Regions from separate parts of the Streptomyces sp. NPDC096205 genome, predicted to be linked through region 1. Evidence: riboswitches for the same ligand, from Rfam matches in the RefSeq annotation. Region 1 holds a riboswitch; the other holds the start of a gene.
What was found. A riboswitch is a leader RNA that binds a small molecule or an ion and turns the genes downstream of it on or off. The one in region 1 is predicted to bind S-adenosylmethionine.
Positions count from the first base shown of each region.

Region 1 (7,650 bases):
CGCTCAAACGCGCGTATCAGCCGGATACGGAGAGTTCGGGCGTCACGCGACCTTGCGTGACGCGTACTCTGCGATCTCCAGCATCGGCGGACGCTCCTCGGTGTCCACGGAGTAGGTGCGGGCCTCGAAGCCGTCCTCGCCCCGTTCGAACTGGGTGAGGGCGGGGCGGATGAGGTGGCCGCGGGCCAGGCGGAGCTGGGCCGTGCGGTAGATCGCCGCCGCCATGCGGCCCAGGGCCTGGCCGTCCTGGTGGCGGTGCTTGCGGACGCCGACGTCGACCTGGGCGAGGGCGTCCAGGCCCACCAGGTGCAGGGAGTCCACGAGCATGCCCAGCTCCACGCCGTAGCCGACGGGGAAGGGGAGCTGTTCGAGGAGGCTGCGGCGGGCCGCGTACTCGCCGCCCAGGGGCTGGACGAAGCCGGCGAGCTGGGGCCAGTGCATGTTGAGCAGGGGGCGGGCCATCAGCTCGGTGACGCGGCCGCCCTGGCCCTGGGCGCCGGCCAGGGGGCGGTCGTACATGCCCTTGACCAGGTCCACGTCGGGGTCGGTGAGCAGGGGGCCGACGATGCCGGAGACGAAGTCCGAGGAGAACTCCTTCAGGTCGGCGTCGATGAAGCAGACGATGTCCCCGCTGGTGACGAGGAGCGAGCGCCAGAGCACTTCGCCCTTGCCGGGGACGGACGGGATGCGGGGGAGGATGTCGTCGCGGTGGACGACCTTGGCGCCTGCCGCTGCGGCGACCTCCGCGGTGCGGTCGGTGGAGGCCGAGTCGACCACGACTATCTCGTCGACGAGGGGGACCTGCTGCATCAGGTCGTGGCGGATGATCGCGACGATGTCGCCGACCGTCTCCTCCTCGTTGAGCGCGGGCAGCACGACGGAGACCCTCAGGCCGCTCGCGCGCTTCGCGGCCAGGATCTGGTGGAGCGGGCGGTCGGTGACGGACCAGGAGCGAGTGGTCAGCCAGCGCTCGACTTCTTCCAGCACAGCCTGCGGCTCCTCTGCGTTCTCTCGGCGAGGGGGTCGGAAGTGATCCATCTCGCGGTTCGGACGGCTATCTCAACTGTCCTGGCCTTCGGTTACAGTCTTGAACAACGCTGATGACCATCGCATGTCGGGGGTCCTCCGCGTGGACAACTCCATACCGCTCATCCAGAGGGGCAGAGGGATACGGCCCGATGAAGCCCCGGCAACCCTCCAGTCGGTTCTCCTGACATTCGTGCAGCGAGGCTCCCGGCTAGGGAAGGTGCCAAATCCGTCTCACGGCGAGATGCGTCGTGAGGAAGATGAGGAGAAAGGGCCTCGCCTCACATGGCTGCGCAGACTGTTGCAACCTCCACCGATTCCACCGTCGACCTCGGGCCGGCCGCCGCCCTGAGCTGTCGCGAGTGCGGGCACCAGGTGCCCCTCGGACCCCTCTTCGCCTGCGAGGAGTGCTTCGGACCGCTGGAGATCGCGTACGACTTCTCCTCCTACGACGCCGAAGAGCTGCGCAAGCGGATCGAGTCCGGCCCCGCGAACATCTGGCGGTACGCGCCGCTGCTGCCGGTGCCCGCCGACGTGGCCGAGAAGCCCAACCTGAACCCCGGCTGGACCAAGCTCGTGCAGGCAGACAACCTGGCGCGCGAGCTGGGCGTGACCGGCGGGCTGTTCATCAAGGACGACTCCGGCAACCCGACTCATTCCTTCAAGGACCGGGTCGTCGCGCAGGCTCTCGAGGCCGCGCGTGCCTTCGGGTTCACCACCCTCTCGTGCTCCTCCACCGGCAACCTGGCCGGCGCGGTGGGTGCCGCCGCCGCTCGTGCCGGTTTCCGCTCGTGCGTGTTCATCCCGCACGACCTGGAGCAGGGCAAGGTCGTCATGGCCGCGGTCTACGGCGGCGAACTCGTCGGCATCGAGGGCAACTACGACGACGTCAACCGCTTCTGCTCCGAGCTCATCGGCGACCCGGCGGGCGAGGGCTGGGGCTTCGTCAACGTCAACCTGCGCCCGTACTACGCGGAAGGGTCCAAGACCCTCGCGTACGAGATCTGCGAGCAGCTCGGCTGGCGGCTGCCCGACCAGATCGTGGTGCCCATCGCCTCGGGCTCGCAGCTGACGAAGATCGACAAGGGGCTCCAGGAGCTGATCAAGCTCGGGCTCGTCGAGGACAGGCCGTACAAGATCTTCGGTGCGCAGGCCGAGGGCTGCTCGCCGGTGTCCACCGCCTTCAAGGCCGGGCACGACGTGGTGCGCCCGCAGAAGCCGGACACCATCGCCAAGTCGCTGGCCATCGGCAACCCGGCCGACGGGCCGTACGTCCTGGACATCGCGCGCCGCACCGGCGGTTCTGTGGAGGACGTGACCGACGAGCAGATCGTCGACGCGATCAAGCTGCTCGCCCGGACCGAGGGCATCTTCGCCGAGACGGCCGGCGGTGTGACCGTCGGCGTGACGAAGAAGCTGATCGACAGCGGTGTCCTCGACCCCTCGCTGACCACCGTCGTCCTCAACACGGGTGACGGCCTGAAGACCCTCGACGCGGTGGCCGGTACCGGTCTGACCGCCACCATCCGCCCCAACCTGGACTCCTTCCGAGAGGCTGGCCTCGCATGAGCGTGACCGTCCGCATCCCCACCATCCTGCGCACCTACACCGGCGGTCAGGCCGAGGTTCCCGCCCAGGGCGCGAACCTCGCCGAGGTCATCGCCGACCTGGAGAAGAACCACACGGGCATCGCCGCCCGGGTGCTCGACGACCAGGGCAAGCTGCGCCGGTTCGTGAACGTGTACGTCAACGACGACGACGTGCGCTTCGAGCAGGGGCTGGAGACCGCGACCCCGGACGGGGCCGGCGTCTCCATCATTCCGGCGGTCGCCGGCGGCTGAGACCCGCCCGCCCATTACCTTCGGTAAGGGTGGTCACCGAGAGTTCATCGAATTGCCCCCTCCGTGAGAGAAGCGGAGGGGGCAATTCTGCATGGTTGAGCACGGTAGAGTTGGGGAAGCCCGCCGCCTCCGTATGCCGGGTGCATATGAAGTCCGCTCGAGGATCCGTCGAGAACCGACGAGAAGCAGCCAAAGTGCCCGGCGGTTTTGCGCCTTTCGCTCCTTATGTGCGGCCCGACTTGCCCTGAAACAGGGTGAATTCTTGGCAAACTCCCGAACGCCTGCGTCCTGAATTCTCGTCCGATTGACCTGTTGCAGACGGCAGTTGGACAGATACATTCAGCCGCGGTCGACGCGTTCCGGCGCACGCCCCCGGCCAATGGGGGGTGAGGTCTGACCCGGGTCCGCGAAGTGTGGATCTGTGCAAGGGCCAGTAATAGGGGAGTTAGGCATGGCTCAGGGCACCGTCAAGTGGTTCAACGCGGAGAAGGGGTACGGCTTCATCGCGGTCGACGGTGGTGCGGACGTCTTCGTCCACTACAGCGCGATTCAGATGGACGGGTACCGCACCCTGGAAGAAGGCCAGCGAGTCGATTTCGAGATCTCGCAGGGCCAGAAGGGGCCGCAGGCGGACATGGTCCGGCTGGCGACCAGCTGAAGCACGCGTCGACTCACTGCGCGACGTTCTTCTTCGAAGGGCCCGCACCTCCCGGGGTGCGGGCCCTTCGTCCTGCCCGCAGTCTCCTGGACGTGCCGCTCGCCCGTGTCCTGTTCGCCTCCGGCTGATCCCCCCGGCCCGAACCCCGCGCCTGCGGCTGATCCCCCCGGCCCGAACCCCGCGCCTGCGGCTGATCCCCCCGGCCCGAACCCCGAGAGCCGCTTGCACTCGCAGGGGGCGAGTGCTAATCATTGCGTTAGCACTCTGAAGGTGAGAGTGACAACGAAGGACCGGGTCGGTGAGGCCGCAGGCCAAGTGGGGCAAGGAACCACGGGGCAGGCAGGCCGTCCGTCGCGGGCGCGGGCGCGGTCCGAAGGAATCACCCCCAGTCCTGGAGGGACCACTTCACATGGCCAAGATCATCGCGTTCGACGAGGAGGCGCGGCGCGGCCTCGAGCGCGGCATGAACCAGCTCGCGGACGCCGTCAAGGTGACGCTCGGCCCCAAGGGTCGCAACGTCGTCCTCGAGAAGAAGTGGGGCGCCCCCACGATCACCAACGATGGTGTCTCCATCGCCAAGGAGATCGAGCTCGAGGACCCGTACGAGAAGATCGGCGCCGAGCTGGTCAAGGAAGTCGCCAAGAAGACGGACGACGTCGCCGGCGACGGTACGACCACCGCCACCGTTCTCGCCCAGGCGCTCGTGCGCGAGGGTCTGCGCAACGTGGCCGCCGGTGCCAACCCGATGGCTCTCAAGCGCGGCATCGAGAAGGCCGTCGAGGCCGTCTCCGGTGCGCTGCTCGACCAGGCCAAGGAGGTCGAGACCAAGGAGCAGATCGCCTCCACCGCCTCCATCTCCGCCGCCGACACGCAGATCGGCGAGCTCATCGCCGAGGCGATGGACAAGGTCGGCAAGGAAGGCGTCATCACCGTCGAGGAGTCGCAGACCTTCGGTCTGGAGCTCGAGCTCACCGAGGGCATGCGCTTCGACAAGGGCTACATCTCCGCCTACTTCGCGACCGACATGGAGCGCATGGAGGCGGTGCTCGAGGACCCGTACATCCTCATCGCCAACTCCAAGATCTCCTCGGTCAAGGACCTGCTCCCGCTCCTGGAGAAGGTCATGCAGTCGGGCAAGCCGCTGCTGATCATCGCCGAGGACGTCGAGGGCGAGGCCCTGTCGACCCTGGTCGTCAACAAGATCCGCGGCACCTTCAAGTCCGTCGCCGTCAAGGCCCCGGGCTTCGGTGACCGCCGCAAGGCCATGCTCGGCGACATCGCCATCCTCACGGGCGGCGAGGTCATCTCCGAGGAGGTCGGCCTCAAGCTGGAGAACGCGACCCTGGACCTCCTGGGCCGCGCCCGCAAGGTCGTCATCACCAAGGACGAGACCACCATCGTCGACGGCGCCGGCTCCTCGGAGCAGGTGGGCGGCCGCGTGAACCAGATCCGCGCCGAGATCGAGAACAGCGACTCCGACTACGACCGCGAGAAGCTCCAGGAGCGCCTGGCGAAGCTCGCGGGCGGCGTGGCCGTCATCAAGGCCGGTGCCGCCACCGAGGTGGAGCTCAAGGAGCGCAAGCACCGCATCGAGGACGCCGTTCGCAACGCGAAGGCGGCCGTCGAGGAGGGCATCGTCGCCGGTGGTGGCGTGGCCCTGCTGCAGGCCTCCCAGGTCTTCGAGAAGCTGGAGCTCGAGGGTGACGAGGCGACCGGCGCCAACGCCGTGAAGCTCGCGCTGGAGGCCCCGCTGAAGCAGATCGCCGCCAACGGTGGTCTCGAGGGTGGCGTCATCGTCGAGAAGGTGCGCAACCTTCCCGTCGGCCACGGCCTCAACGCCGCGACCGGTGAGTACGTCGACATGATCGCCGAGGGCATCATCGACCCGGCGAAGGTGACCCGCTCTGCCCTGCAGAACGCCGCCTCCATCGCCGCGCTGTTCCTGACCACCGAGGCCGTCATCGCCGACAAGCCGGAGAAGGCCGCTGCGCCGGCCGGCGGCGGCATGCCGGGCGGTGACATGGACTTCTGATCCTCCCGAGGATCAGCGGCAGTCCTGCGCACGAGGGCGGCACTTCCTGTCTCCGACAGGGGGTGCCGCCCTTCGGCGTGTCCGGGGTCATAGGCAGGTACTTAAGAACCTGCAAGAATGCGCACTCACATACCGACCGGTTTCACCGGCGCACGACCTGAGGAGCCCCCACGTGAGCGTCACCGAGTCCCCCGCCTCCCGCGCCGCCGCGGTGCTGTCCCGGCCGATCACGCTGAACGGCCTCACCGTCCCCAACCGGATCGTGATGGCCCCCATGACCCGCATGTTCTCCCCGGGCGGCATACCGGGTGAGGACGTGCGCTCCTACTACGCCCGCCGCGCCGCGGCCGGCGTCGGCCTGATCGTCACCGAGGGCACCTACGTCGGCCACGACTCGGCCGGCAACAGCCGCCGCGTCCCGCGCTTCCACGGCGAGGAGCAGCTGGCGGGCTGGGCGAAGGTCGCCGAGGACGTGCACGCGGCCGGCGGCACGATCGTCCCGCAGCTGTGGCACATCGGCATGGTCCGCAACCAGGGCGACGGCCCGTTCCCCGACGCCCCCGCCATGGGCCCCTCCGGCCTGGTCACCGCGGGCGCCGAGCCCACGGGTAAGGCCATGACCCAGCAGGACCTGGGCGACGTCGTCGCCGCGTTCGCGCGGGCCGCCGCGGACGCCGAGCGCATCGGCTTCGACGGCGTGGAGATCCACGGCGCCCACGGCTACCTCGTCGACCAGTTCCTGTGGGCCGGCACCAACCGCCGTACCGACGCCTACGGCGGTGACGCGGTGGCCCGCACCAAGTTCGCCGCCGAGATCGTCGCCGCGGTGCGGGAGGCCGTCTCCCCCGAGTTCCCCGTCATCTTCCGCTACTCGCAGTGGAAGCAGCAGGACTACACCGCCCGCCTCGCCGAGACGCCCGAGGAGCTGGAGGCCGTCCTCACCCCGCTCGCGGCGGCCGGCGTCGACGTCTTCCACGCCTCCACCCGGCGCTACTGGCTCCCCGAGTTCGACGGCTCCGACCTGAACCTGGCCGGCTGGACGAAGAAGCTCACCGGCAAGCAGGTCATCTCCGTCGGCTCGGTCGGCCTCGACGGCGACTTCATCGGGGCGTTCCAGGGCGAGGGCGCGCCGCTCGGCAGCATCGACAACCTCCTGGACCGGCTGGAGTCCGACGAGTTCGACATGGTCGCCGTCGGCCGCGCGCTGCTCCAGGACCCGGAGTGGGCGGCCAAGGTGCTCGCCGACCGGACGGCCGAGCTCAAGCCGTACGACGCCGCCGCGCTGAAGACCCTCAGCTGACCTTCACAGGCTGCCGTTCAGCGGCTCGATGTCGACGCGGACCGGGGTGCCCCAGACACGCAGCACCTCGTAGTCGGTGAACTCGTGGACGAGCCGGTACGCCATCGCGGCCCGGGGGCCCCGGCGCTGGGCCGCGAGGTAGAGCTCCGCCTCGCGGCGGTCCCGCCGGGGCGTGCCGCACAGCTGCCACTCCTGGCCGTTCCACAGCTCCGGCAGCCACCGCTGCTGGGGCTGCGGCCGGTCGCCGCGCACCCCGTACCTGGACGGCGCGTTCTCCGCGGGCCGGGACGCGGCCGGACCGTTGATCTCGGCCCGCCGGGCCGCCCTGCGCCGCGTCTCGCACAGCAGGCACAGATCGGGCGCCGCGCTGTCGACCGGCCCGTTCGGGTGCTCGGCACAGCGCGTGGCGGGTGCTGCCGTGCTGATGCCCTCCTCCAGCAGGTCAAGGGCCCGTCGCAGATCCCCCTTCACCTCGTGCAGCCTGGCATCGGGCGTGTCGGCGGTCAGCGCCTCCCCGTGCTCCCCGAGGAGACGCAGGGCACGGCCTAGGGCGGTGAGCTGGGCGTGGTTCATGTTGTCCCAGGATAGGAGGTGCCGCCGATGAGTTTCCGGTGGCTTCCCGGTCTCAAGTCCTGGAGACGACTTCAGGAGGAGCCACATGAGTCAGCTGCTGCGCGTCCAGAATTTCTGTGTCTCGAGCGACGGGTTCGCCTCCGGGGAGGGGCAGAGCCTTCAGAGGCCGTTCGGGCATGCCGATCCGGGGGCGATGTTCTCGTGGGCCGGGGCCACGGCG
Region 1 is NZ_JBIWFS010000006.1:140,079-147,728, forward strand. Features, by position in the region: gene ACIQ6Y_RS22850 (glucosyl-3-phosphoglycerate synthase) at 43-987, opposite strand; SAM riboswitch class I at 1,146-1,293, shown strand; gene thrC (threonine synthase) at 1,312-2,595, shown strand; gene ACIQ6Y_RS22860 (MoaD/ThiS family protein) at 2,592-2,867, shown strand; gene ACIQ6Y_RS22865 (cold-shock protein) at 3,319-3,525, shown strand; gene groL (chaperonin GroEL) at 3,935-5,557, shown strand; gene ACIQ6Y_RS22875 (NADH:flavin oxidoreductase) at 5,730-6,857, shown strand; gene ACIQ6Y_RS22880 (hypothetical protein) at 6,861-7,430, opposite strand; gene ACIQ6Y_RS22885 (dihydrofolate reductase family protein) at 7,516-7,650, shown strand, end outside.

Region 2 (7,650 bases), on a different contig from region 1:
GCGGGCTTTTGCGCGTCTGCGGGTTGTCGTGGGTTGCTCGCGCAGTTCCCCGCGCCCCTAGCGCACTGGTACGCAGCGACCCTCCTCCGTGCGGTACGTCCACTTGGCCCCCTTCGTCACCAGCTCCTTGACGGCGGTGACGAACCTGTCCACGTGCTCGTCGGGCGTGCCCGCTCCGAAGCTCACTCGGATGGCGTTGAGGGACTTCTCGCCCGGGGCGGCCTCGGGGGCGCCGCATTCGCCCTGGGTCTGGGGGTCGGTGCCGAGGAGGGTGCGGACGAGGGGGTGGGCGCAGAAGAGGCCGTCGCGGACGCCGATGCCGTACTCGGCGGAGAGGGCGGCGGCGAAGTGGGAGCTGTTCCAGCCCTCGACCACGAAGGAGATCACGCCGACCCGCGGGGCGTCGTCGCCGAAGAGGGAGAGGATCTTCACCTCGGGGACCTCGGCGAGGCCCTCGCGGACCTTGGCGATCAAATGCTCCTCGCGGGCGACCAGGATGTCCCAGCCCGCCTCGGTGAGGGCCTTGCAGGCGGAGGCGATGGAGTAGACGCCGATGACGTTCGGGGAGCCGGCCTCGTGACGGGCCGCGCTCTCGTGCCACTCGACGGCGACGCCGCCGTCCTCGCGGCGGGTGACCTTGCGGCTGGCGCCGCCGCCCGCGAGGTAGGGCTCGGCCTCGCGCAGCCAGTCGGCGCGGCCGGCGAGGACGCCGGAGCCGAAGGGGGCGTACAGCTTGTGGCCGGAGAAGGCGACCCAGTCGACGTCGAGGTCACGGACGGAGACCGGGTGGTGCGGGGCCAGCTGGGCGGCGTCCAGGACGATCCGGGCGCCATGGGCGTGCGCGGCGGCGGCCAGCTCACGGACCGGCCACAGCTCACCGGTGACGTTCGAGGCGCCGGTCACGCACACCAGGGCCGGTCCGTACGGGTCGCGGTCGGCGAGGGCGCGCTCCAGGGTCTGAACGGCCTGGCGCGGGGTGCGCGGGGCGTCGAGGTAGGTGACCCGGGCGTCCTGCCAGGGCAGCAGTGAGGCGTGGTGCTCGGTCTCGAAGACGAAGACCTCGCAGTCGGCGGGCAGGGCTCGGGCCAGCAGGTTCAGGGAGTCGGTGGTGGAGCGGGTGAAGACCACCTGGTCGTCGGCGCGGCAGTCCAGGAACTCGGCGACCGTCACGCGGGCGTTCTCGAACAGGTCGGTGGACAGCTGGGAGAGGTAGCCGGCGCCGCGGTGGACGCTGCCGTAGTACGGGGCGTACGCGGCCACGTCGTCCCAGACCCGCTGGAGGGCGGGGGCGCTGGCCGCGTAGTCGAGGGCCGCGTAGGTGACCTCGCCGCCGGTGACGAGCGGGACGGTGACATCCCGGCCCAGAACGGACAGAGGGGCACAAACGGACTGGTCGGCGGCAGCGGTGGAGACGGACATGGCGGAACTCCCGTGAGAGAGGCCCCGTAAGAGGTACGGGGAGGAAGGAAAAGGGGTGTGCGGAGGCGGGGCTCGGCGGCCCTAACGCATTCGCTTGCTCACGGGAGACTCCCTCGAACGACCCAGGACCCCTGGTTTCGCGAGGGGTCCGCGCTTGCCGCAGGCCTTGCTGCCGTGCGGCCTGGTCTTCACCCGGGGCACCCCGCCACGGACGGAGGGTTGCCGGACAGTCGGCCGGGGCCTCATGACTGTCACTCATGACCTGGTACAGGAACGTACGCGAAAAGATCGTCGCCCCGCAACCCGTGTCCGGATCGCGGGACGACAGTCGTCGTACGGTCAGGCGTCGCGGTCAGGCGTTGCTGACCGCCACCCAGCGGTCGAGCGTCCGCCTGGCCGCGCCCGAGTCGATCGACTCCGCGGCCTTCGCCATGCCGGCCCGGAGCTGCTCGGCCAGCGGGGCGCCGGTGGGCTCCAGGGCGACCAGCGCGGCCGCCGAGTTCAGCAGGACGGCGTCACGGACCGGGCCGGTCTCGCCGTCGAGCAGACGGCGGGCGACCTCGGCGTTGTAGGAGGCGTCGGCGCCGCGCAGGGCCTCGACCGGGACCAGGTCCAGGCCGACCTCACGCGGGTCGAAGGACTCCTCGGTGACCTGGCCGTCGCGGACCACCCAGACGCGGGAGGTGGCCGTGGTGGTGAGCTCGTCCAGGCCGTCGTCGCCGCGGAACACCAGCGAGGAGTTGCCGCGCTCGGCGAGGACGCCCGCGACGATCGGCGCCATGCGCGCGTGCGCGACACCGACGGCCTGGGCTCTCACCTTGGCCGGGTTGGTCAGCGGGCCGAGGAAGTTGAAGGTGGTGCGGATGCCCAACTGGCCGCGGGCGGCCGCCACATGACGCAGCGCCGGGTGGAACTTCACCGCGAAGCAGAAGGTGATGCCGGCCTCCTCGGCGACCTCGGCCACCCGCGCGGGGGTCAGCTCCAGGTTGACGCCGAGCTTCTCCAGCACGTCGGAGGCGCCCGAGGCGGAGGACGCGGCGCGGTTGCCGTGCTTGACGACCTTCGCGCCGGTGCCGGCCACCACGATGGAGGACATGGTGGAGATGTTCACCGTCTTGGCGCCGTCGCCGCCGGTGCCGACGATGTCGACCGTGTCGCCGGGCACCTCGATGACATTGGCGTGCTCGTACATCGCACGCACCAGGCCCGTGATCTCCTCGACGGTCTCGCCCTTGGCGCGCAGCGCCACCGCGAAGCCGGCGATCTGCGCGTCGGTGGCCTCGCCGCGCATGATCCGGTCCATCGCCCACGCGGTCGCCTCCGCGCTCAGGTCGTACCCGTCCAGCAGGGCGTTCAGCACCTCGGGCCAGGAACGGCCCGCCGCGGTGTCGCCTCCAGCGGGGGTCACAGCGCTCATCAGCCGCTCCTAGTGAGTACGAGAAAAATACGGTGTCCGGGTCGTGAAGACTCCTGCACCCACCCTATCCAGCCGACGGCACGGCGAAGGGCCCCCGTCCGAACACCGGACGGGGGCCCTTCACTGTGTGGCGAGCGCAGCGATCAGTGGTGGCCGTGGCCGCTCGTGATCTCCTTGTACTCCTCGACAGTCGGCTTCGGGATCTGGGAGTCCTCGCCGTAGTACGCGTTGCTCAGCTTCGCGCGCAGCTTCTCGGAGCCCTTCACCTTGCGCTCGACGCCGTTCTCGTCGACCGTGGGGCCGATCTCCGCCGGCTTGTACTGCTCGTGCGCGGTGAGCGTGTGCAGCGCCTCCTGGCTGAGCGGCTCGTGCACCTCGATGAACTCACCGTGCGGCAGGCGCTTGATCGTGCCGGTCTCGCGACCGTGCAGGACCTTGTCCTTGTCACGGCGCTGCAGGCCGAGGCAGATCCGCTTGGTGAGGATGAACGCGATGACCGGTCCGGCGAAGAAGCCGATCCGGACGAACCACGTGACCGCGTTGATCGACAGGTGGAAGTGGGTGGCCCAGAGGTCGTTTCCACCGCCGACCAGCGTGATCATGTACAGCGTGATCCAGGCGACGCCGAACGCGGTGCGCGTCGGGGCGTTGCGCGGACGGTCCAGGATGTGGTGCTCGCGCTTGTCGCCGGTGATCCAGGACTCGATGAACGGGTAGACCGCGAGCGCGATCAGCACCACACCGAACAGGACCAGCGGGATGAACACGCCCAGGACCAGCGTGTGGCCCCAGAGGTTGATCTCCCAGCCCGGGAAGAAGCGGATGAGACCCTCGGCGAAGCCCATGTACCAGTCGGGCTGGGCGCCGGTGGACACCTGGTCCGGACGGTAGGGGCCCATCGCCCAGATCGGGTTGATCTGCGCGATCGCCGCGATGGCCGCGATGACACCGAAGACCAGGAAGAAGAAGCCTCCGGCCTTGGCCATGTAGACCGGCAGCAGCGGCATGCCGACGACGTTCTTGTTCGTCTTGCCGGGACCCGCGAACTGCGTGTGCTTGTGGTAGAAGACCAGGATCAGGTGGCCGACCACCAGACCGAGCATGATGCCCGGCAGCAGCAGGATGTGGATCGAGTAGAAGCGGGCCACGAAGTCGGTGCCCGGGAACTCGCCGCCGAACAGGAACATCGAGATGTACGTGCCCACGATCGGCGTCGACAGGATCGCGCCCTGCGTGAAGCGGACACCGGTGCCGGAGAGCAGGTCGTCCGGGAGCGAGTAGCCGGTGAAACCGGTGAACATGCCCAGGACGAACAGCAGGAAGCCGAACAGCCAGTTGATCTCACGCGGCTTGCGGAACGCGCCCGTGAAGAACACGCGCATCATGTGCACGAACATGCCGGCGAGGAAGATCAGCGCGGCCCAGTGGTGGATCTGCCGGATGAGCAGACCGCCACGGACGTCGAAGCTGATGTCCAGCGTGGAGGAGAACGCCTCCGACATGAGCTGGCCCTGCAGCGGCACGTAACTGCCGTGGTACTCCACCTCGTTCATCGACGGGTGGAAGAACAGCGTCAGGTACACACCCGTGAGGATGATGATGATGAAGCTGTAGAGGCAGATCTCACCCAGCATGAACGACCAGTGGTCGGGGAAGATCTTGCGCATGTTGGCCTTGGCCAGGGAGTAGATCCCGAGCCGGCCGTCGGCCCAGTCGGCGATCCGCTCGCCGGCCGGTGCCTTCCCGCGTGCGCGGGAGTCGGTGGTCTGGTTGGTGCTCATCCGCGCTCCCAGAAGGCAGGGCCGACGGGCTCGTCGAAGTCGCTGAGCGCCTCGAGGTAGCCCTCGTCGTTCACGCCGATGCGCAGCTGCGGCAGGGCGTGACCGGCGGGACCGAAGATCACCCGGGCACCGTCGGACAGGTCGAAGGTGGACTGGTGGCAGGGACACAGCACGTGGTGCGTCTGCTGCTCGTACAGCGAGATCGGGCAGCCCACGTGGGTGCAGATCTTGGAGAACGCCACGATGCCTTCGTGCGACCAGTCGAGCTCGCGCTTGTCCTTGATGTCCTCCGGCTGGAGCCGGACGATCATCAGGGCCGCCTTGGCGATCTCGTTCTGGAAGTCGTGGTCGTGCTCCTCCAGGCCCTCGGGCTTGGCGAAGGTCAGCGAACCCACGGCCACGTCGGAGGGACGCAGCGGCTCGTTGGTGTTCATGTTGACGAGCAGCTTGCCCTTGCGCCACAGGGTGTGACGCAGCTTGTCCTCGGGCAGCGGGCCGAGGTCGCGCAGCAGCACGACACCGGACAGCGGCACCAGGGTGAGCGCACCGAACATGGTGTTGCGGATCAGCTTGCGCCGGCCGATCGCCGACTCCTTGGCGCCTTGGCGGAAGTCCTCGTGGACCTTCGCGCGGACCTCTTCGGACGCCGCGATCGGGTGACGGTCGTCGGCGACCTCCACGTCGGACATCAGGGTGCGGGCCCAGTGGACCGCGCCCGCGCCGATGCAGAACAGGGCCGTGCCGAGGGTCAGACCCAGCGCGAAGTTCAGCGCGTTGAGGTGACCGATCGGGAAGACGAAGACGGCCTTGTCGTGCGGGATCGCCACGTACGAGGCGATGAAGCCGACGGTGGCCAGCATCGACACCGTGAACAGCAGGGCGACCGCGCGCTCGGACCGCTTGGCGGCCCGCTCGTCGATGTCCTGGATCCGGTGCTCGTGGGGCGGCAGGCCCGGGTCCGCGAACGGGTTCTTCTCGTCCGCGACGCTCACCGCGCCGTGCGCGGTGCCCTGCTCAGCGGGCAGGTTCTCTTCTGGAATGTCTTGGCTACTCATGACTTCTTGGCCTTTGCGGTCCGAGCGGCGACCCAGACGGCGACCGCGATCATCGCGCCGAGGCCGAAGACCCAGGAGAAGAGGCCTTCGGTGACCGGCCCGAGGCCGCCCAGCTCGAGACCACCGGGGTTCTCGGTGTCGTCGCCGTTGACCGCGTCGAGGTACGCGATGATGTCCTTCTTGTTCTGCTCCGACAGCGTGGTGTCGGGGAACGAGGGCATGTTCTGCGGGCCGGTCTGCATGGCCTCGTAGAGGTGCTTGGGGTCGACGCCCTCGAGCGTCGGAGCGTACTTGCCCTTGGTGAGCGCGCCACCCTTGCCGGTGAAGTTGTGGCACTGCGCGCAGTTGGTGCGGAAGAGCTCGCCGCCCTTGGCGATGTCCGCGCCCTCCGGGCCGTACTGCTCGTCGGTCGGGACCGACGGGCCGGCGCCCAGCGAGGCGATGTACGCCGCGAGCTGGTCGATCTGGGCCTGCGAGTAGATGTTCTTCTTCCGCGGCACCTGGGCGCCCTGGGAGGTCGCCGCCGGCATACGGCCGGTGCCGACCTGGAAGTCGACGGCCGCGGCGCCCACGCCGACCAGGCTCGGACCGTCGGAGGTGCCCTGACCGCCGGTGCCGTGGCAGCTGGCGCAGCCTACGGCGTAGAGCTTCTTGCCCTCGTCGATGGTGAGGGACTGGGCTGTTTCATCGGCCTGCGCCTTGTCCGCGGGCGCGAACACGGCGTACAGCCCCCCAGTGGCCGCCAGCGCGAGGAGTAGGACGACGACCGCCGCCAGCGGATGGCGTCGTCGTGCGGAGAGCTTTTTCACGGATTACCCCGGTGTCAGGATCTTCTGCGTCGATGCTTCTGGATGTGCGCTTCGGGAACGCGCGGTGGATCGGGTCCCGCTACTTGATCATGTAGATCGTGGCGAAGAGGCCGATCCAGACGACATCGACGAAGTGCCAGTAGTAGGACACGACGATGGCGGCGGTCGCCTGCTCGTGGGTGAACCTGCGGGCCGCGTACGTACGCCCGAGGACCAGCAGGAAGGCGATGAGACCGCCCGTCACGTGCAGGCCGTGGAAGCCGGTCGTCAGGTAGAAGACCGAGCCGTACGGGTCCGAGGACAGGGAGAGCCCGTCCTTCTTCACCAGCTCGGTGTACTCGAAGACCTGGCCACCGATGAAGATCGCACCCATCACGAAGGTGACGATGAACCACATCCGGAGCTTCTTCACGTCACCGCGCTCGGCGGCGAACACGCCGAGCTGGCAGGTGAGGGAGGAGAGCACCAGGATCGTGGTGTTCGTCGCCGAGAACGGGAAGTTCAAGGCCTCGGCCTTTTCCGCCCAGAACTCGGGACCGGTCACCGATCGCAGGGTGAAGTACATCGCGAAGAGGGCCGCGAAGAACATCAGCTCGGAACTCAGCCAGATGATGGTTCCGACGCTGGTGAGGTTCGGTCGATTGACCGACGGGTGCGCGTGCCCGGTTTCTACTGTCGTTGCTGTCGCCACGACCGACATTATGTCGGTCGCTTATCCCGCCCTCACTCCGGGGGGTGCCGTTCGGAGTGTTGCTGCCCGCCGAACCGGTGTTGACGTGGTGTTCAGGGGGAGGACGACAGGAGTAGCATCCGGCCCAACGGCCCCGCCCGTCCTGCCCGTACGACGCTGACGTCTCGGAGGAACAATGCAGCCGACCGCCACGGTGCTGGTCTACAGCGACGACTCCAACACCCGGGAGCAGGTGCGGCTCGCCACGGGCCGACGACCGGCTCCGGACGTTCCCGCGGTGGAGTTCGTGGAGTGCGCGACGCCTGCGGCGGTGCTGCGCGAGCTGGACCGCGGGGGCATCGACGTGTGTGTGTTCGACGGTGAGGCCGTGCCCATGGGGGGCATGGGGATGTGCCGGCAGATCAAGGACGAGGTGTTCGGCTGCCCGCCCGTGCTGCTGCTGATCGGGCGGCCGCAGGATGCGTGGCTGGCGACGTGG
Region 2 is NZ_JBIWFS010000002.1:459,565-467,214, forward strand. Features, by position in the region: gene ACIQ6Y_RS08505 (aminotransferase class V-fold PLP-dependent enzyme) at 58-1,419, opposite strand; SAM riboswitch class IV at 1,565-1,682, opposite strand; gene trpD (anthranilate phosphoribosyltransferase) at 1,772-2,836, opposite strand; gene ACIQ6Y_RS08515 (cytochrome bc complex cytochrome b subunit) at 2,980-4,617, opposite strand; gene ACIQ6Y_RS08520 (Rieske 2Fe-2S domain-containing protein) at 4,614-5,672, opposite strand; gene ACIQ6Y_RS08525 (c-type cytochrome) at 5,669-6,481, opposite strand; gene ACIQ6Y_RS08530 (heme-copper oxidase subunit III) at 6,561-7,181, opposite strand; gene ACIQ6Y_RS08535 (hypothetical protein) at 7,348-7,650, shown strand, end outside.
Region 2: it holds a riboswitch for S-adenosylmethionine, as region 1 does, so the genes downstream of both, ACIQ6Y_RS08505 (aminotransferase class V-fold PLP-dependent enzyme) here and thrC (threonine synthase) in region 1, are expected to answer to the same signal.